One region of the Kineococcus mangrovi genome, then DNA from elsewhere that is predicted to be linked to it. Evidence: riboswitches for the same ligand, from Rfam matches in the RefSeq annotation. Region 1 holds a riboswitch; the other holds the start of a gene.
What was found. Region 1 has a riboswitch for cyclic di-AMP ahead of AB2L28_RS05725 (transglycosylase family protein). Riboswitches for the same ligand answer to the same signal wherever they lie in the genome.
Positions count from the first base shown of each region.

Region 2: it holds a riboswitch for cyclic di-AMP, as region 1 does, so the genes downstream of both, AB2L28_RS06685 (C40 family peptidase) here and AB2L28_RS05725 (transglycosylase family protein) in region 1, are expected to answer to the same signal.

Region 1 covers NZ_JBGGTQ010000002.1:544,068-554,588, forward strand. The annotation lists gene dprE1 (decaprenylphosphoryl-beta-D-ribose oxidase) at 1-869, opposite strand, end outside; gene deoC (deoxyribose-phosphate aldolase) at 1,072-1,734, shown strand; gene AB2L28_RS05695 (HAD-IIA family hydrolase) at 1,790-2,569, shown strand; gene AB2L28_RS05700 (tetratricopeptide repeat protein) at 2,578-2,895, opposite strand; gene AB2L28_RS05705 (metallopeptidase family protein) at 2,936-3,292, opposite strand; gene AB2L28_RS05710 (hypothetical protein) at 3,298-3,489, opposite strand; gene AB2L28_RS05715 (SDR family oxidoreductase) at 3,684-5,975, shown strand; gene AB2L28_RS05720 (lysophospholipid acyltransferase family protein) at 6,093-6,854, shown strand; cyclic di-AMP (ydaO/yuaA leader) riboswitch at 7,024-7,195, shown strand; gene AB2L28_RS05725 (transglycosylase family protein) at 7,192-7,878, shown strand; gene AB2L28_RS05730 (TrmH family RNA methyltransferase) at 7,981-8,622, opposite strand; gene AB2L28_RS05735 (ABC transporter permease) at 8,642-9,817, opposite strand; gene AB2L28_RS05740 (ABC transporter ATP-binding protein) at 9,814-10,521, opposite strand, start outside.
Region 2 covers NZ_JBGGTQ010000003.1:116,465-126,985, reverse strand. The annotation lists gene AB2L28_RS06715 (hypothetical protein) at 1-96, opposite strand, end outside; gene AB2L28_RS06710 (ATP-binding cassette domain-containing protein) at 192-767, opposite strand; partial or broken gene AB2L28_RS06705 (ATP-binding cassette domain-containing protein) at 2,249-3,493, opposite strand; gene AB2L28_RS06700 (potassium channel family protein) at 3,808-4,587, shown strand; gene AB2L28_RS06695 (NAD(+)--rifampin ADP-ribosyltransferase) at 5,566-5,979, shown strand; gene AB2L28_RS06690 (HNH endonuclease) at 5,999-6,493, opposite strand; gene AB2L28_RS06685 (C40 family peptidase) at 6,860-7,711, opposite strand; cyclic di-AMP (ydaO/yuaA leader) riboswitch at 7,714-7,883, opposite strand; gene AB2L28_RS06680 (iron-dependent transcriptional repressor DtxR) at 8,208-8,891, opposite strand; gene AB2L28_RS06675 (cryptochrome/photolyase family protein) at 9,023-10,402, shown strand; gene AB2L28_RS06670 (Gfo/Idh/MocA family protein) at 10,447-10,521, opposite strand, start outside.

The DNA.
Region 1 (10,521 bases):
ATGCCGGGCGGGAAGACGTCCGGGAACGTCGCGAGCTGGGGCGCGTCGAACTTCAGCGGGTCCTTGCGCAGCTCCGGCGGCAGGTCGGACAGCTTCGCCGAGGAGCCCCGCAGCAGGAACCCCCGCCCCATGTGCTGGCCCTTGGTCACCGAGTCGAACCACGTCTTGGAGTACGTGTAGTTCTCGTCGTTGTGCTGCAGGCGTTCGAGCATGTCGTCGAAGTCGGTGGCCTGCTCGACGTCGGCGATGAAGTACGAGGTCTCCACGCGGTCCAGCCGGATCTTCGCGCGCAGGACGATGCCCGTCAGGCCCATGCCCGCGGTGGTCGCGAGGAACAACTCGCGTTCCGGGCCGTCGGGCGTGAGCGTGCGGATCTGCCCGTCGGCCGTCAGCAGGTCCATGGACAGCACGTGCCGGGTGAAGGTGCCCTGGGTGTGGTGGTTGCCACCGTGGATGTCGGCGCCGATGGCGCCGCCGACGGTGACCTGGCGCGTGCCGGGCAGGACGGGCACCCACAACCCGTGCGGGACGACGGCCCGCAGCAGCTTGTCCAGGGAGCAGCCGGCGTCCACGTCGGCGACGGCCGCGTCGACGTCGACGTCGTGGATGCGGTCCAGCGCCGACGTGTCGACGACGAGACCGCCGGCGTTCTGCGCCGGGTCCCCGTAGGACCGGCCCAGGCCGCGGGCGATGACCCCGCGCGGCCCGGCGGTGCGGACGGCCTCGGCGATGACGTCGAGGTCGGCGGTGTGCAGGACGGTCGCCGTCGTGGGGGCCGTGCGGCCCCAGCCGGTGAGGCGTTCGGTCCGGCGCTCGGCGGACGGCGACGCGGAACGGGACGCGGGCTTCAGGCCGGGGATGCTCACCACGGGGGCGAGCCTAACCGCCGGCCCCGACGAGCCCTCTCGTCCCGGCCGCAGGCTCGGGGAGCCGGTCCGCGCTCCCCGCCCGAGGCCACGCGGTGATCGACGGGGGCGGCAGGGACGAGCACGACGCCGCCGGGCGGGCGGCGCCGTGCCTGAGCGGACCGAGGCGCCCCGCGACGCGCGCCAGGTGGCAGACTCGGCGACCGTGAGCCCGCGCACCCGCACCGACGTCGCCCACCTCGTCGACCACACCCTCCTCAAGCCGGAGGCGACCCCCGCCGACGCCGCCGCCCTCGTCGCCGAGGCCCGCGAGCTCGGTGTCCTCGCCGTGTGCGTGTCCCCCACGATGCTGCCGCTGGCCGACACCGGTGACCTCGTCGTCGCGACCGTGTGCGGGTTCCCGTCGGGCAAGCACACCAGCGCCGTGAAGGCGGCCGAGGCCGCCGCCGCCGTGCAGGCCGGTGCCGACGAGGTGGACGTGGTCATCGACGTCGGCGCGGCCCTGGCCGGGGACGTGGACGCCGTGCGCGACGACGTCGCGGCCGTGCGGACCGCCGCGCCCGCCCCGACGGTGCTCAAGGTCATCGTCGAGTCCGCGGCCCTGCCCGACGACGTCCTCACCGCGGTCTGCCGGGCGGCCGAGGACGCGGGCGCGGACTTCGTCAAGACGTCCACGGGTTTCCACCCGACCGGCGGGGCGACGGTGCACGCCGTCGAGGTCATGCACGCCGCGGTCGGCGGGCGGCTGGGCATCAAGGCCAGCGGCGGGATCCGGACGACCGAACTGGCGCTGGCGCTGCTGGACGCCGGGGCGACCCGGCTCGGGCTGTCCGGGTCGGCGGCCGTCCTGGCGGGCCTGACCGACTGAGCACGACCACGGGCACGGCGACGGGATCGAGGGTGGACGCGTGGAGGGCAACGAGATGAGCGACGCGAACGGCATCGAGTGCTGGCTGACCGACATGGACGGCGTCCTCGTCCACGAAGACCACGCGCTGCCCGGTGCGGCCGAGTTCCTGCAGCGGCTGGCCGACGCCAGCCGCCGGTTCCTCGTGCTGACCAACAACTCGATCTTCACCCCGCGCGACCTCTCGGCCCGGTTGTCGCGCAGCGGCATCGAGGTCCCCGAGCAGAACATCTGGACGTCGGCGCTCGCGACGGCCGACTTCCTGGCCCGGCAGATGCCGGGGGGCTCGGCGTACGTCATCGGTGAGTCGGGTCTGACGACCGCCCTCTACGAGGCGGGCTACACGATGACGGACACCGACCCCGACTACGTCGTCCTCGGGGAGACCCGCACGTACTCGTTCGAGGCCATCACCAAGGCGATCCGCCTCGTCGAGGCCGGTGCCCGGTTCATCGCCACGAACCCCGACGCCACCGGCCCCTCCAAGGAGGGGTCGCTGCCGGCGACGGGGTCCGTGGCGGCGCTCATCACGCGGGCCACCGGGGCCGAGCCGTACTTCGTCGGCAAACCCAACCCCATGATGTTCCGCTCGGCGATGAACCGGATCGAGGCGCACTCGGAGACGACCGCGATGATCGGGGACCGGATGGACACCGACGTCGTCGCGGGGATCGAGGCCGGGTTGCGGACGTTCCTCGTCCTCACCGGGTCCACCAGGCGCGACCAGGTCCGCCGGTTCCCGTTCCAGCCGTTCCAGGTCGTCGACGGGATCGGCGACCTCGTCGACCTGGTCTGAGCCCCGGGTCAGACCTCCGCGCCGAGGACGTGCGCCATCACGCGGTGGCCGCGGGCCTCGTCGTGCCGGCTCTGCCGTTCCAGGGCGCGCGAGAGCAGCAGGTGCGCGAAGGCGTCGGACGGGGTGCGGCGCACCAGGTCCCGCGCCTGCTCCTCCGCCTTGGTCAGCATCGCGGCACCGAAGTAGCTGCGGGCGAGCAGTTCGCGCAGGGAGCGGTCGTCGGGGTGACGGCGGACCAGGGGTTCCAGCGACCGGACGGCGTCGGTGAACCGGCGCTCGTCGAAGGCGTCGCGGGCCATCTCGAAGCTCAGCAGGTCGATGTTCACGGGTTCCACAACCCGTGCGCCGGACCCCTGATTCCGCGGGTCAGGCCCAGCCCAGCTCGTGCAGGCGGGCGTCGTCGATCCCGAAGTGGTGCGCGATCTCGTGGACCACGGTGATCCCGACCTCGGCCACCACCTCCTCGCGGTCGCGGGCGATCGCCAGCGTCGGCCGGCGGAAGACCGTGATGCGGTCGGGCAGGGCGCCCGCGGCCCACCACCCGTCGCGCTCGGTCAGCGGGGTTCCCTCGTACAGCCCGAGGAGGTCCTGCGCGAAACCCTCCGGCGGGTCGTCCTCGACGAGGACGACGACGTTGTCCATCGCCCGGGCCAGGGCGTCGGGGATGCGGTCGAGCGCGTCCGCGACGGCCTCCTCGAACTCCTCGCGCGAGAGCTCCACCACGGCGCTCAGCCGCCGACGAGGACGCGTCGGCCGTCGAGCTCGCGCACCGCGGCCCGGCCCGGCCGCTCGACGGGGACCGCGTCCACCCCCGGGACCGCGCCGGCGGGCGCCGCCCCGGTGCGCAGGCGCACGAGGGCGGGGTCGGGGGCGGAGCGCGGGTGCGCGACGACGGCCACCCGGTACCGGGGGTGCCTCACCGGCCGTCGCACGTCGCTCACACCTCGATCCCGGGGGGACGACCTCCAGCTGTCGAGCACGACGTCTCAGCTCCTCCTCGGGTCGGCGGCACGGGGTCCACCGGGGGAACGACCCGGGGCCCGGTCCGGTTCTCCGGTCGTGCGCGCCCGCCGGACGGACGGAGGGGGGCGGCATCCGTGGCAGGATCCTCCGCGTGCGATTGGCTGAGCAGCTCGACGGCAAGCGGTTCCTCCTGACCGGGGTGACGGGCTTCATCGGTGAGGCGCTGCTGCAGCGCCTGCTCGTCGACCTGCCGGGCACGACGGCCGTGGCGCTGGTGCGCCCCAAGCCCGGGCAGAGCGGCGAGGACCGCCTGCGCTCGGTGCTGCGCAAGCCGATCTTCCGCGCCGCGGGTGAGGCCGACGACCTGCTGAAGACGCGCGTGGAGGCCCTCGAGGGCGACCTGTCGGACGTGCCCGAGCTGCCCACCGACATCGACGTCGTCGTGCACTGCGCGGGGGACGTCTCGTTCGACCCGCTCATCCAGGACGCCTTCACCACGAACGTCACGGGCACCCGCGCCCTCGTCGAGCGCACGCTGGAGGCCGGTGAGCGCGGTGGGCGCGCGGTCCACTACGTCCACGTCTCCACCGCCTACGTCGGCGGCCGTCGCCGCGGCGCCGTGCCCGAGCGGGCCGTGGAGCACCAGGTCGACTGGCGCACCGAGACCGCCTCGGGGCTGCGGCTGGCCGCGCGGATCGAGGAGGACTCCCGGCTCGAGGGCCGGCTGAAGGGCTTCCTGCGCGCCGCCGAGCGCGACCACGGGCGGGCGGGTCCGCTGAGCGTGGCCGCCGGGGCCGAGGAGCGCCGCGTCGCGTGGGTCAGCGCGCAGCAGAAGGCGGCGGGCAAGGAGCGCGCCCGGACGCTGGGCTGGACGGACTGCTACACGTTCACCAAGGCCATGGGTGAGCGGCTGGTCGAGGAGATCGCCGCACCCGTGGTCCCGACGACGATCCTGCGCCCGAGCATCGTGGAGTCCGCGGTCAAGCACCCGCACCCGGGGTGGATCGAGGGTTTCAAGATGGCCGAGCCGATCATCCTGGCCTACGGCCGCGGTGAGCTCACCGAGTTCCCGGCCGCCCCGGACTCCGTCCTGGACGTGGTGCCGATCGACCACGTCGTCAACGCGATCCTCAAGGCCTCCGCCACGCCGCCGCCGCTGTCGCAGCCGGCGTACTACCACGTCACCTCCGGCGCCCGGAACCCGCTGACGTTCCGGCACATCTACGAGTACATCCGCGCCTACTTCACCGAGCACCCGTTCGACACCTCCCCGGCCGTCATGCCGACGTGGGACTTCCCCGGCGGCCGGGCGGTGGAGCGCAAGGTGCGCGCCGGGGAGCTGCTGACCGGTGCCGGCAACCGCGTGCTGGCCCTGGCGCCGCGGTCGGCCAAGGTGCGCGAGGTCTCGCGCACGCTCGACAAGGCCCAGCGCCAGATCGAGTTCGCCCGCCGGTACATGGACCTGTACAAGGCGTACACCGAGGCCGAGCTGCGCTTCGTCGACGACCGGACCCTCGCGCTGCACCGGTCCCTGGACCCGGCCGACGTCGAGACGTGGGGCTTCGACACCTCCGAGGTCGACTGGGACCACTACTGGCTCCAGTCGCACTGCCCGAGCGTGACCGCGCAGATGCGCAAGTACGACGAGATCCGCCGGCGCCGCACCCAGGCCGCCGCGAGCGGCCCGCGCGAGCTGCGCCCGGCCACCGAGGGCGCGGCCCCGGTCGTCGCCGTCTTCGACCTGGCCGGGACCCTGCTGCCGGGCACCGTCGTGGACACCTACCTGACGCTGCGGCTGTCGTCCCTGGACGCTCCCGCCCGCATCGCCGAGTTCGGCCGGATCATGCGGCACCTGCCGGGGTGGATCGCCGCCGAGCGCCGGGACCGCGGCAGCTTCCTGCGCTCGCTGTTCCGCGGGTACGCCGGCGTCGACCTCGACGCCCTGGAGGCCTACGTCGACGACGTCTTCGCGCCGTCGTTCCTGCAGCAGGTCTCCTCGGACGCGCTGCGGCGCATCCAGGCCCACCGCGACGCCGGCCACCGCACGATCCTCATGACCGGGGACGTCCGGCAGGTGACCCGGCCGCTGGAGGGTCTGTTCGACGAGGTCGTGTGCACCGAGCTCGACGAGACCACCGCGGACGGCCGCCGCCGCGCCAGCGGCTTCCTGACCTCCCCGCCGCTGGTGGGCGAGGCGCGCGCGGCGTGGTTGCGCCGCTACGCCGAGGTCGAGGGCGCGAACCTGGCCGCGAGCTACGCCTACGCCGACTCCCACGTCGACCTGCCGCTGCTCAAGACCGTCGGCAACCCGACGGCCGTCTCCCCCGACGTGCCACTGTTCCGGGTGGCGCGCGCCTCGCGCTGGCCGGTGGCCGACTGGGCGGCCTCCTCCCCGACCCGCCGGTTGCGGGTGCCGCAGCAGGTGCTGGCCGGCACGGACTGAGCGGCGCGGTACCGGTCGGGCCGGTGGTGGCGCCCGACCCGGCGGCGGGGGCCGTGGCAGGATGCCTCCTGTGAACTCCGCACCGCCAGTGACCGCCGGTGTGTCGAGGACCGAAGGATGGCGAGGCTGATGGGGATCCCGCGACCGACCCGGATCGTGCGCGCACTGCCGTCGCTGCGCAAGCGCTCCACCGGCCCGTCCGAACCCGGTGAGGGCGGGCGCGCCGTCCACCGCAACGACTGGGTGCGCTCGGCGCCGGCGACGACCGTCCGCGCCACCCTGCAGCGGGTGCTCATGACCCCGCTCATGAAGTCCCAGGTGCGCCTCCACGTCCACGACGTCGAGGCGCTGGACCGGCTGGGGACCGCGGCCGTCCTCGTCGCCAACCACTCCTCCCACCTCGACGCGCCCGTCATCCTCGAGGCGCTCGGACCCCGCCGCCGCCGGCGCGTGGCCATCGCGGCCGCGGCCGACTACTTCTTCGACGTCTGGTGGCGGGCGGCCCCGTCGGGCCTGGTCATCGGCACCTACCCGCTGGAACGTCGCGGGGGCCGCGGGCAGAACCCGTCGGCGCAGCTGCTGGCCGACGGCTGGAGCCTGGTGATCTTCGCCGAGGGCGGGCGCAGCTACACCGGCGAGATGCGCCCGTTCAAGAAGGGGGCCGCGTACCTGGCCCTCGACGCGGGGGTGCCGGTCGTGCCCATCGCGCTGCGCGGCACCTTCGACGCCATGCCGCCGAAGAAGAACTGGCCCGTCAAGGGGCGACCGCCGATCCACGTCACCTTCGGCGAACCCCTGCACGGTCGTGAGGGCGAGAAGGCCGGGGAGTTCACGACGCGCATCGAGGAAGCCGTCGCGAAGCTGCTCGCGAACAGCTGACCCGGGGCCCGCTCGCGTGATCTGCGTCACGCGGGGGGTGCCCGCGCCGCTCGCCGCCGCGGCCCGGGGTCACGACGGGGTCGCGGGACGGTGTACGGCGGGCGGCTGACTTGTTACCGTCAGGACGTTCCCGGGGTTCCCCGGGGACACGGCCGCGGAACGCCGAGTCCTGCCCACCGCGCCGGAAGCAGAGCCCGTGGGCAGGAGCGGGGGACCCACACGTTCCTCGGACGACCGCTCCGGCGGGAGTCCTCGGGGTGAAGCCGCGCCCGCGCGGCCGGGTCAAACCACCTTCGACCCGAACCCGACAGCTGACCTCGCAGGCGTTGGAGGTCACATGTCTGCGATCCGTCGCGCCCCCGCGCGCCACCGCGCGCCCGGCAACACCAAGCTCGTCCGTCGTGGCCTGCTCGCGACCGCGGCCGCCGGTGCCGCCGGCGCTGCGCTGCTCGCCCCGGTCTCCAGCGCCTCGGCCGCTCCCGTGCAGGAGTGGGACCGCCTCGCGCAGTGCGAGTCCAGCGGCAACTGGCACATCAACACCGGCAACGGCTACTACGGCGGCGTCCAGTTCAGCGCCCGCACGTGGACCGGCTTCGGTGGCGGGCAGTTCGCCCCGCGCGCCGACCTCGCCTCCCGCGAGCAGCAGATCGTCGTCGCCGAGCGCGTCCTGGCCAAGCAGGGCTGGCGCGCGTGGCCGTCCTGCTCCCGCAAGCTCGGCCTGCGGGGTGCGGCCGACCCGGCCGGCATGGAGGCCGCGCTGCTGCACCCGGCGCCCGCGCCGGCTCCGGCGCCTGCTCCTGCTCCTGCTCCTGCTCCTGCTCCTGAGCCCGCCCCCGCTCCGGCCGCCGAGGCCGCACCCGCCGGTGTTCGCACCCACGTCGTCGCCCCCGGCGACACGCTGTACCGGATCGCCGTCAACAACGGTGTCGCCGGCGGTTACGTGGCCGTGTGGAACGCCAACCGCGCCGCCATCGGGGACAACCCCGCGCACATCGTCGTCGGTCAGGTGCTCGTCCTGCCCTGACGACCCGGGGCCTGCCGGCCCGCGCGACGTGCGACCCGCCCCGGGTCCGGCCCCGGCCGGCCCGGGGCGTTCGTCGTCCGGCGGCGGACCGGGGGCCTCGCGCTAGGGCCGCTGCCCGAACACGTGCCGCCGCACCCAGGCGTGCATCGCCACCGCCGCGGCGGCCCCCACGTTGATGGAGCGGGTCGACCCGAACTGCGCGATGGCCAGGACGTCGACGCAGTGCGCCACGGCCTCCCCGGTCAGCCCGGGGCCCTCCTGCCCGAAGAGCAGCACGCACTCGCGCGGCAGGTCGTAGGTCTCCAGCGGGACCGACCCCTCGACGTTGTCGATCCCGACGACGGGCAGCCCCCGCTCCGCGGCCCACGCGGCCAGCGCCGCCACGTCCTCGTGGTGGTGGACCGACAGGTACCGGTCGGTGACCATCGCGCCGCGCCGGTTCCACCGGCGGTGGCCGACGACGTGGGCGCCCGCGGCGTTGACGGCGTTCGCCGTCCGCACGACCGAGCCGATGTTGGCGTCGTGCTGCCAGTTCTCCACCGCCACGTGCAGCGGGTGCCGGCGGGTGTCGAGGTCGGCGACGATCGCCGCGTTCGACCAGTACCGGTATCCGTCGACGACGTTGCGACGGTCGCCCTCGGCGAGCAGCGCCGGGTCGAACCTCGGGTCGTCGGGCCAGGGCCCCTCCCAGGGACCGACACCGACGACCCGCTGCTCGACCTGCTCGACCCGCTCGTCCGGCACCCGGTGATCCTGCCAGGTCTCAGGCGGCCTTCCGCCACGCGGACTTCAGCCCGAGGGACCGTCCCGTCTGCAGGAGGCTGTTCTCGTACAGCCGGCGCGCGACGGTCACGAACAGCACGGCCGTCACCGCGATGACGCCGAGGGACAGCAGGGGTTCCCAGACGGGGAGGTCGCCCTGGACGACCCGCTTGGGCATGACCATCGGTGAGGACAGGGGGACGTAGGACAGGACCGTCTGCAGCGTCCCCGGCTCGTTGACCGCGAACGAGGCGAAGAACGGCAGCATGACGAACATCTGCACCGGGGTGGCGGTGGACTGCAGGTCCTCCAGCCGGCTGGCCATCGCCCCGGCCGCCGCCCACAGGCACGACAGCATCGCGAACCCGAACAGGAAGAACACGAGGAACCAGGCGGCGGCCGTCGGGATCGCGGGGATCGACTCCAGCAGTTCGGGCTGGGCGAACCGCAGCGCGAGGATCCCCGCCACGACGAGCACGAGGATCTGCCCGAAGGCCAGGATGCCGTTGCCGAGGATCTTGCCGATGAGCAGCTGGCGGACCGGGACGGTGGTCACCAGGAGCTCGATGACGCGGGTCTGCTTCTCCTGCACCACGCTCTGCGCGATGGCGTAGCCGAAGATGAGGACGATCTGGAAGAACAGGACGGCGAAGACCAGACCGAGCAGGTAGACCGTGAACGGGTCCACCGCGTCGGGGGCCAGCAGCACCGTGGTCGGCGGCGGCAGCGACAAGACCGCCCGCACGTCGTCGGCGCCGACCCCGAGCTCCTCGAACGCGGCGACCCGCTGCGCCGCGACGACGCGGGTGGCCAGGACACCGGAGAGGGTGTCCGACACGGCGCGGTCCCCGACGATCGCGACCCCGGTGCCGGTGACGAGCACGGCCGCGTCGACGTCGCCGTCCCGGACGGCGCGCTCGGCGGCGGCCGCGTCGGGCTCGTCGCGCAGGACGACGCGGTCACCGGTGTCCTCACCCGACTGGGCGGTCTCCACGTACGGGCGCGACTGCGCGGTCACGGCCACGTCGTAGTCGTCGGACCCGCCCGAGATGAGACCCGGCAGCACCGCGGCGACGGCGACGATGACGAAGAGCAGGACCGTGGAGATGATGAAGCCCTTGTCCCGCAGTCGCTCGGTCATCTCGCGCTGGGCGACGATCCACCACTGGCCCCTCACCGGGACACCTCCTGGAACAGTTCGGACAACGAGGGCAGCATCGGTGCGAACGAGCGCACCGGGCCGCGGCGGACCGCCTCGGAGAGGACGGTCTGGTCGAGGTCGGGCGCACCGGACAGCTCCAGGACGAGCCCGTGCCGGCGCCGCTCGAGCACCGTGACGCCGGGGACGGCCGCGAGCCAGCCGAGATCGCCGTCGGCGACGAGCTCGTACCGGGACCCGGCGCGCTCGCGGCGCAGCTTCTCGGGTTCCCCCGAGGCGACGACACGGCCGCCGTGCAGGACGACGAGGTCGTCGCACAACCGGTCGACGAGGTCCAGCTGGTGGCTGGAGAACAGGACGCCGACCCCCGCGGCGGTCTTCTCCCGCAGCAGGTCGGCCATCGCGTCGACGGCGAGGGGGTCCAGGCCGGAGAACGGCTCGTCGAGGACGAGCAGCTCGGGGTCGTGGACGAGGGAGGCGGCGACCTGGACGCGTTGCTGGTTCCCCAGCGACAGCGACTCCAGCTTGTCGCGGGCCCGGTCCCCCAGCCCCAGGCGGTCGAGGAGGTCCTGACCGCGGCGCGTCGCCACCGCGCGGTCCACGCCGTGCAGCCGGGCGAGGAACACGAGCTGCTCGAGCAACCGCCCCTTGGGGTACAGGCCGCGTTCCTCGGGCATGTACCCGAAGCGTCGGCGGGTGGCGAGGTCGGGCGTCTTCCCGCG
Region 2 (10,521 bases), on a different contig from region 1:
GGCCGTCGGGTCGAGCCCGCCCTGCTTGAGGAGCCCGCGCAGGACCGCGTCGATCGACTCGCCCTGACGCCTGTTCTCGTTCCGTGGGTCCGACATGAGCACAGCCTCGCACCCGCGCGCACGGCCCGCGTCCCCCGTCCGTCGTCGTCCGTCGTCGTCCGTCGTCGCGGCCGGCCCGGTCCACCGCGAGGTCAGCCCGCCAGGTGACCCCAGTCCGCCTCGAGCTCCCGCCACGGGCCGACGGCCTGCACCCGCCCCTCCCCCAGCACCACGACGCGATCGGCCACGAGCAGCGCCGACCGCTTCGAGGACGCCCCCACCACGGTCGTCCCGCGCTCGCGCAGCGCCTGCCACAGCTCCAGCTCGGTGCTCGCGTCGAGGGCCGAGGACACGTCGTCGGCCACGAGGAGGTCGGCCCCCGAGGCCAGCGCCCGGGCCAGCGCCAGCCGCTGGACCTGCCCCCCGGACAGCCGGACCCCGCGGTGCCCGACGAGCGCGTGCCGGCCCCCGGCCGCGGCCACGTCCCGGGTCAGCCGCGCGTCGGCGACGGCGTCGTCGGCCAGGGACCGGGCCAGCTCGTGGTCCAGGGCGACGTTGTCGTCGAAGCTGCCCGACAGCACGCGCGGCACCTGCGCGACGTAGCTGACCTGACCCGGCCGCAGGAACGTCTGCGGGTCCTGCACGGCGACCCCGTTCCAGCGGACCGTCCCCTCGTGGTCGACGAGCCCGGCCAGCGCCGCGAGCAGGCTCGACTTGCCCGACCCCACGCGGCCGGTGAGCAGGACGAGCTCACCCGCCTCGACGCGCAGGTCGACGTCCTGGACGCCCACCGTCCCGTCGTCGTGCACGGCCGTGAGGTGGTCGAGGTCGACGTGCCGCAGGGGGTGCGCGGGGGCACCGCGGGCACCGGGGCGAGTCCGCGGACCAGGTCGGTGCCGGCCGGGACGCGCACGACGTCCTGCGTTCCCGCGAGCGCCGTGACCGCTCGCAGCCACTCCCGCGCGACGGGCGCCTCGGTGATGACGGCCCCCGACACGGTGCCGTAGTAGGCGGCGCCCGCGACGGCGGTGGCGACGAGGAGGGCGTCGGCCAGCGACCACCAGCCGGCCAGGTGCAGCGCCCAGGTCGCGACGGTGCCGAGCTGGACGAGGACGCCCGGCACCCCCTCCAGCAGCGCGCGCACGCGCAGCTCGCGCACCGAGGCCAGCACGCGCCGCCGGTCGACCTCGACGAGGTGCCGCAGGACGTCCGGCACGGCCGCGGCGAGCTTGACGGTGCGGGCCGCGTCGACGGCCGAGCCGAGGTCGCGGCCGAAGACGGCGCGGGCGTCCCCGGCCTCACGGCCCCGGCGGCCGGCCACCGGGGCCCCGCCGACCGAGACGAGCGCCGAGCCCGCCATGACGAGGGCGACGACCGCGCCCGCGGTGAGGTCACCGGCGACGAGGGAGGTGACGGCGACGACGAAGGCGCCGATGACGAGGTCGACGCAGCGGTCGACGTAGAGGACGAACCGCTCGGAGTCCAGGCTGCGGGCCGTGACCTCCCCGGCGGGGACGCGGGCGAGGCGGTGCTGGCGGGTCTGCCCGCGCAGCACCGCCAGGCGCGCGCCGAGGGTGACCGCGTTCCACCACAGCGGGTACACCCGCAGGGCCGCGGCCAGCAGGAACGGCACGCAGACCAGGCTCGTCACGAGCCCGGCCGCCGGCCACCACACCTGCGCGGTCGGCGCGCCCGTCTGCAGGCCCTGCACGACCAGGCCCCACAGCCAGCCCGCGACGGCGCCGTAGGTGCCGAGGACCGAGCACAGGGCGAACAGGACGGCACCGAGCAGCCCCCACCGCCGGTGGCGGGTGATCGCGGTCGCCACGGCCCGCACGAGCCGGGGACGCGGCTGCGCCGGTGGTTCGGGGCGGGGCCGGCGGGGCCGGCTGGAGAGGACCTCGCCGGCGTGGTGGACGGGGTCGAGCTCCGCACCACCCCCGGCGCGCAGCAGGTCCGCGAAGGGGCCGGGGGTGGCGGCGAGCTCGGCGCGCGGGCCGTGCTGGGCGAGCCGGCCGCCGTCGAGGACGGCGACGTGGTCGGCCCGGGCGGTCGTGGACAGGCGGTGGGCGATGAGCAGACCGGTGCGGCCGGCGAGCAGCCGCCCGGCGGCCGCGGTGACGCGGTGCTCGGTGACGGGGTCCATCCGCGCGGTCGCCTCGTCGAGGACGACGACGCGGACGTCGCGCACGAGGAGGCGGGCGAAGGCGACGAGCTGCTCCTCCCCGGCGGACAGGGTGCTGCCACCGGGGCCGAGCCGGGTCCGCAGACCGTCGGGCAGCCCCCCGACCCAGTCGCCCAGTCCGAGGGACTCCACGGCCGAGCGGACGCGCTCGGGGGCGACGTCGGCCCCCAGCGTGATGTTGTCCGCCAGCGTCCCGGCGATGAGTTCCGTGCGCTGGGTGACGACGCCGACGCAGCGCCGCAGCTCCTGCAGGTCCAGGGCCGTGACGTCGAGGCCGCCGAGGTGGGCCTGCCCCGGCGCCGGTTCCAGCGCGCGGGACAGCAGGGCCGCGAGCGTGGACTTGCCCGACCCGCTGCGTCCCACGAGGGCGCACGTCGTCCCGGCGGGGACCGTGAACGAGACGTCGTGCAGCGCGAAACCGCCCGGGTGGGCGAAGTCGACGCCGCGGAACTCGAGCCCGAGGCCCCCCTCGGGTGCCCGCAGGCCGCCGACGGGTTCGGACGGCGAGCCCAGCAACGCCCGGATGCGTTGCAGGGCACCCAGACCGGCCTGGACCTCGGGCAGCCGTTCGGCGATCTGGTTCAGGTCGCCGGCGAACCCGGAGCAGAGCAGGAACACCGTGACGAGCTGGGCGAGGCCGAGCCGGCCGTCGCCGACGAGGACCACCCCGCCGACGACGAGCGCAGAGCACAGCAGCGACAGGACCAGGATCGTGCGGCGGGCCACGACCGCCGAGACCTCGGTGGTGGCGCGGACGCGGTCCAGCACCCCGGCCGCCAGGACCGCGTAGCGGCGCACGACGTGCGGGGCGCCGAGGCTGGCGCGGATGTCGTCGCGCCCGGCCACGGCCTCCTCGAGCTGGGCCGCGTGCTCGGTCCAGGCGACCTCCTCGGCGACCTTGCGCTCGACCAGGACGGCGGTCAGGCGGCGCACGCAGCACCAGACGACGACGGCGACGAGGGGGAACACGATCCACGCGGGCCACCAGACGAGCCCGGCGACCACCCAGCCCAGCAGGATGCGGACGCCGCCGCGCCACAGGTCCCACAACGCCTCCCGGACCAGCCGGGCCAGCTGGCGCGGGTCGTCGTCGACGCGGTCGATGACCTCCCCGACGGCCTGCTCCCCCAGCGCCGGGACGGGCTGGGCGAACGCCGCGGCCAGCAGGTCGGCCCGCAGACCGCCCTCCGCGCGGCCGACGGCGGTGGCCAGGCAGAGCCGGCCGAGGGTGTCACCGGCGCTCGCGGTCAGGACGAGGACGCCGAGCACGACGAGCAGCCCCGCGGCCGGTCCCGCCGCGAGCCGCCCCGTGACGACCGTGCTGAACGTCTCCGCGACGGCGGCCGCGACCCCCAGCACCGCCGAGAGGGTCGCCGGCCGGCCGGCCAGACGTCGCCAGGACGGGGTGGGCGCGGGCACGGGGTGGTTCCTCTCGGGCGGGGCACGTCGCGGTGGCCGCCGCGGGCGACGGTGGCGCTGGTCCAGGACGCTAGCGAGGGCACCGTCCCGGGGGCCCGCCGTTTTCGGGCCACCGACGGGCTACTGTCCCCCCAGCCGCTGCGAGCACCACCGGAGGCGCCACCGTGCCCCAGCCCGACGCCCTCACCGCCGACCGGGGGTCCCGCCCCGGGGACGCCGAACTGCCCGGCCACGTCCTCGTGGTGGCCGCGGCGCTCTGGCTGGTCGCCTACGCCCTGCCCGTCCTGGCGCCGGGCCTGCCGCCGGCCGCGCGCACGGCCTGCGCGCTGGTCTCGGTCGCGGTCTGGGTGCTGTTCGGGGTCGACTACGCGTGGCGGCTCTTCCGGGCCCCGCACCGGCTGCGCTTCGCGTGGACCCACCCCCTCGACCTGGCGCTGCTGGTCCTGCCGGCCCTCGGGCCGCTGCGGTTGCTGCGGGTGCTGACGGTCCTGCGGATCCTGAACCGCAGCAGCGGCGCGTCCCTGCGGGGGCGGGTCGGCCTGTACGTGGGGTCGGCCACCGTCCTGGTGGGCTTCTGCGCAGCCCTGGCCGTCCTGGACGCCGAGCGCGGCGCCCCGGGGGCGAACATCACCACCTTCGCCGACGCCTCCTGGTGGGTCGTGACCACGATCACGACCGTCGGCTACGGCGACTTCCACCCCGTCACCAGCACGGGGCGCCTGGTCGCCGTCGGGTTGATGCTGGCCGGCATCGCCCTGCTGGGGATCGTGACCGCGTCGCTGGCGTCGTGGCTGATCGACCGGGTCAGCGACGGTCAGCAGGAGAGCGCCGCCGCGACCCGCGCCGACGTGGAGGCCCTGGCCCGGGAGGTGCGGCAGCTGCGGGCCGAGCTGCGGGCCCGGGACGCCTCCGCCGGGTCGGCCCCGCCGGCACCCGACGAGTGAAGGGACGTTCTCGCCGGGTGGTGACGGCGCCGCGGTGCGGGGGTACCGGAACCACTTCCCCCGGCTGTCCTGGCGACCGCGGTGTCGCACCCATCGGTGTCACCACGTGGAGTGAGCCGTGGGTGTCCTGTCGCGGTCGCCCCGACGACGTCCGGAGGACACCCACGGCTCACCCCACGACCTGACTCTCGTCGCGGACGAGGCGGCGCCGGTACCGCGGCCAGCCGCACCGCCGTTCCGGCCTCGCGGTCGTCCCGCGGAGTGCGGTCTCCTCGACTGCCGACGACCTCAGTGACACGCGGGTACGTCCCTCGGGGCGACGAACACGGCGACGAGGACTGGCACACCACGCGGGTCGACCTCGACCACGAGGTGCCTGACCACGTCCTGGACGGAACCCCGGACCGGCGAGCTCCCGCGCCGCGCCGCGCCTCTCCCGCCCGGCCCGGCTGACACGACGTCTCGAAGTCCAGGTGCTCACCCGGGGAGATCCCCCCAGGCCGGGGCCGCTGACCATCCACGCCCACTCCGCACCGAACCAGTACGCCAGACCCACCTGCCCCACCTCGAGCAGGTCATCGGGCAGAGCGTCCTCGCCGACAGCCACGACGCGCACCCACTGCCCATCGCGCCCGCACGGCGGACGAGGCATCGACAGCTCCAGGTTCGCCCACGTGGTGCTCCCCGCCGGACGGCCCCACAGGCGGTCCGCACCCTCACGGGCCACCTGCCCGATGCGACCGGTCTGGCGGGTGTTGCCCACCTGCACCTCTCCGTCGGGCCCCCCGACGAGCACCGCGCAGGAGCGGTCGGGCTCGTGACGGACCCGTGCGCGCACCAGCCACGGGGCATCGACCGCCTGAGGATCATCCGTCATCGGCAGCACCACGCGCCGGGGGTCCACCCACCCGCCCGTCCCGCGGTGCGCCGACGCACGACCGCACCGTCGGCCCGGCCGGTGCGCCGTGAGCTGACCCGGTGGTCCTCCCGGACGAACCCGGCCCCTTCTTCCACGGCACGAGGGCCGCGGTGTCCCCCGGCGACCTGCTCGTGGCCGGGCGCCGGTCGAACTACCGTCCCGAGGTCGTCATGAACCACGTCTGCTTCACGGCGCTGCGCGACGGGGCCGGCCTGGCGGCCGAGATGGCCGTGCTGCTCGGGGGCGGCGACCCGCACGTCTACGAGGTCGAGCCCACCGGCCCCTTCGAGGACGACCCGAACGTCACGGACAGGAAGTTCCCGGGCAACCCCACGCGTTCGTTCCGCAGCACGGACCCGCTGCGAGTCGTGCGCGAGGTGCACGGCGGGACCCGGCTGACGCCGGAGGCGGTGCAGCAGTGGACGGAACGGCTGATCGTGCTGCGGGAGACGGACGCCGGGATCGTCAACTGACGACCCCGGCGCCCGCTCGTCAGGCCGCCGTGGCCAGGAAGGAGTCCCACCGCGGGTCGGCCTGGTCGGCGCCGCGCACCGCCCAGGACGCCCCGCGCGGGGGCCCGGGCCGGAAGGGCAGGTGCCAGCCCATCTCCTCCGGTGTCCGGTCACCCTTGGCGTTGTTGCAGCGCACGCAGCACGCCACGAGGTTCTCCCAGCTGTCCGGGCCCCGGCGGCTGCGCGGCAGCACGTGGTCGACGGTCGCGGCGTGCCCGCGGCAGTAGGCGCAGCGCTGGTGGTCCCGGCGCAGGACCCCGCGCCGGCTCACCGGCACGACCTGCCCGCGCGGCACCCGGACGTACCGGGTCAGGAGGATGACGGACGGGCGTTCCAGGCTCACCGTCGCACCGACGACGGGATCGGCGTCGGCGAGGACGACCGACGCCTTCCCCGCCAGCACCAGGACCAGGGCCCGCCGGAAGGACACGACCGCGAGCGGTTCGTAGCCGGCGTTCAGCACGAGCGTGCGCACATCCACCTCCTGAGACGACGAGAGGCGCCGTCCCCGACGGGGGAGGCGCCTCTGAGAGCGACGACGGCCGCATGGTGGTGGTGCACGTGGTGGTGCCCCACGACGTGCTGCCCGGTGGGCCCGTGCGGTACCGCGGTCCCGGCTCCCGCGGTGCGGCCGGGGACGGCGTGCGTGCGAGGTGTCGTCATCGGCCCTCCCCGTGAGTCGGTGCTGCTACCCGTCGTCGTTGACGGCAGCGTACGTCGCGGTGGTGGAAGAGTCAGCAACTTTCCCGTGAACGCCCGTGCGGGTCCTCGCCGGCACCGGCCCGGACGCGCAGGAGGCGTGCACCGCGTCGCGGTGCACGCCTCCTGGACGGGGCCCGGCTCAGACGGTGGGGGCCAGCCGGCCGAAGGTCACGGCGCTGCTCCAGATGGCGCGGAGCTGGACGGGCTTCCCGGCCCGGGGGGCGTCCCACATCATGTTGTCGCCGGCGTAGATGCCGACGTGGTACGCCCGGCCGCCGGAGTTCGAGAAGAACACCAGGTCGCCGGGGACGGCGTCGCCGCGGGAGATGCCCGCGGCGGCCTGCTTCTGGGCGTTGGCGGTGCGCGGGATGTCCACGCCGACCTGGCGGTACACGTAGCTGGTGTAGCCCGAGCAGTCGAAGCCGGACGGCGTGGTGCCGCCGTAGACGTAGGGCGCACCGGCGTAGTCGTCGGCGATGGACAGGATCTGCTGACCCAGCGGGACCGGGGCGGGAGCCGGCTCCGGCGCGGGGGCCGGAGCGGGGGCGGCGACCTCGACGGCGGCGGGGCGGGCCAGGGCGACAGCGCTCTCGGCGACGCTGGAGGCGATGGCCGGGGCGGGGCCGGCGGTGCGGGTGCCGCGCTCGAGGACCGGGGCCACGACCACCGGGGCCGGGGCCGGAGCCGCCGCGAAGGTGGCGGTGGTGGCCAGCGTGGTGGCGGTGGCCGGGGCGGAGACGACCCCGGGCGCCGTGGCGCCGAAGGCGGCCGGGACGGCGGAGGCGGTGCTCGCGCCGACCGCGGCGGGAGCGGCGGCCGGGGCCGCGCTGGCGGGGAGGGCGACCGCGGCGAGCAGGCCACCGGCAGCGGCGGCGACGGCGCCGGTGCGGGCGGCCCCGCCGGCGGTGCGGGCGAGGCTGCCCGACAGGTCGGTCAGGGGCGTGAGGGGGCGGACGGCAGCGCGGTGGCGCGCCTGGACGCGAGTCGTCAAGGTGTGGGCCTCTCCGACGCCTGCGAGGTGAGCTGTCGGGTTCGGGCAGGGAGTAGCCCGGCCGGTTCGCACCGGCTTCACCCCTAGGGCTCGGCCGACCTGCTGGTCGGGCCTGGCCCGGAGAACTTGGTTCCCCCACCCCTGCCATGTGATGTCTCGGGGGACCTCGTCGCGGTGGCAGGGCTCGGCGTCCGCGGGAGGGCATCCACGCACGTGGTCGGGGATGCGGGTGGACCATAACCCGTCCACGACGGCGATGTCACGGCCCGGTGACGAGCAGGTGCCGAGCTGGTGACGTCCCGTCGATCATCAGGTGACGGTGAGTCACGAAGGCGCACTGAACGCCGATCTGCGTGACCACGGGAGGAGTGACGTCGCCACACCGAGCGCGACGGCCTGCGCCGCAACGCCCTGCACCGGGGACCGCCCGGGTGGTCCCCGGTCGCCGGACGCCCCGGGACGTGCGGCGGGGGACGCGGCGCCGCCGGGGCCGGGCTCAGCCGACGGCGACGAAGATGTGGCCCGCCTCGGCGGGTGTGAGATCGACCACGGCGCCACCGACGGTGACCTCGACCCCGGTGCCGGAGGACTTGGCCACGACCTCCACCCCGGGCACGAGACCGGCGTCCTTGAACTTGGCCAGGAGCGGCACGTCGGTCTGGAGGGGCTCGCCGAGGCGGCGGACGACGACCGCGCGACCCTCGACGTCGGGGGACGTCAGCGGCTTGACCCCGACGCGGAACCCCTCGGAGACCTCCCCCTCGCCCAGCTCCTGCAGGCCCGGGATCGGGTTGCCGTAGGGGTCGAAGTGCGGGTGGTCCAGGATCGCGACGAGCCGCTTCTCGACCTCCTCGGACACCACGTGCTCCCAGCGGCAGGCCTCCTCGTGGACCAGGCTCCACTCCAGGCCGATGACGTCGGTGAGCAACCGCTCGGTCAGCCGGTGCTTGCGCATGACGCGCATGGCCTTGGCGTTGCCCGCCTCGGTCAGCTGCAGGCGGCGGTCGGTGCCGACGTGCAGCAGTCCGTCGCGCTCCATGCGGGCCACGGTCTGGGACACGGTGGGTCCGGAGTGGTGCAGCCGCTCGGCGATGCGAGCGCGCATCGGCACGAGGCCTTCCTCTTCCAGTTCGAAGACCGTCTTGAGGTACATCTCGGTGGTGTCGATGAGATCGCTCACCGGGTCATCATCCGGTATCGGCACCGGTGGTCGCACCCCTGTCCGCACCGCCCGCGGGTCGCGCCCGGCCGGCGGACCTGCCCGCGCGCCCCGATAGCGGTCCCGCCCCGCCACGGCTAGCGTCGGCGCCCGTGGCGGCCCCGGCGAGTTCCCGCGAGAGCACCAGCGTCCTGTGGTTCCGGCGGGACCTGCGCCTGCACGACCACCCCGCGCTGCTGGCGGCCGCCCGCGACGGGGAGGTGCTGCCGCTCTTCGTGCTCGACCCGGCCCTGTGGGGGCCCTCCGGCGACGTCCGCCGCGCCTACCTGCTGCGGTCGCTGCGCGCCCTGGACGCCGACCTCGGGGGCCGCCTCGTCGTCGAGCGCGGGGACCCCGCCGAGGTCGTCCGCCGGGTCGCGCGCCGGGTCGGTGCCGGCCGGGTCCACGCCAGCGCCGACGCCGGCCCCTACGGCCGGCGGCGCGACGACGACGTCGCCTCCGCCCTGGCCGACGACGAGCGCGAGCTCGTGCGCACCGGGACCCCCTACGCCGTCGGGCCGGGCACGATCCTCAACGGCTCCGGCAAGCCGTTCCAGGTCTTCACGCCCTTCTCCCGCGCCTGGGCCGAGCACGGCTGGCCCGCACCGGCGCAGCTGCCCGACGACGTCCGCTGGATCCGCGACGGCGAGGGCGTCGACGGCCGGCACTGGCCCGGCGAGCCCGACCTGGGCGACCTCACGCTGCCGGAGGCGGGCGAGGAGGCCGCCCACGACCGGTGGCACGAGTTCCTCGAGCACGGCCTGGCCGACTACGGCCACGAGCGCGAGCGCCCCGACCACGACGGCACCTCCCAGCTCTCGCACGCCCTGAAGTGGGGCGAGCTGCACCCGCGGACGCTGCTGGCCGACCTGCGCCGAAAGCGGTCCGACGGGGCGCAGACGTACCGGACCGAGCTGTGCTGGCGCGACTTCTACGCCGACGTCCTGTGGAACCGGCCCGACAGCGCGCGGGAGTACTACAAGCCGCAGCTCGCCGGCCTGCGCTACGACGACCCCGGCGAGGCCTTCACCGCGTGGGCGCAGGGGCGCACGGGGTACCCGGTCGTCGACGCCGGGATGCGGCAGCTGCGCTCGGTCGGGTGGGTGCACAACCGCGTCCGGATGATCGTGGCGAGCTTCCTCGTCAAGGACCTGCACGTGGAGTGGCGCCACGGGGCGCGGGAGTTCCTGCGCTGGCTGCGCGACGGCGACCTGGCCAGCAACAACCACGGGTGGCAGTGGGTCGCCGGCTCCGGCACCGACGCCTCCCCGTTCTTCCGCGTGTTCAACCCCGTGACGCAGGGGCGCAAGTTCGACCCGCAGGGCGACTACGTGCGCCGGTACGTGCCCGAGCTGCGGCACGTGCCGGGCGGGGCGGTCCACACGCCGTGGGAGGTCGAGGACGGGTACGAGCACGGCTACCCCGAGCGGATCGTCGACCACGCCCACGAGCGGCGCGTCGCCCTCGACGACTACGCCCGCGTCAAGGGCTGAGGACGCCCCACCCACCCGGGCGCCCGCCCGGGTGGGTGCGCTCCTCAGGCCGGGTCGCCGAGGTCCGGGACGGGCAGCCGCACCCCACCCCGGCGGGCCGACTCGTCGGCGACGATGCC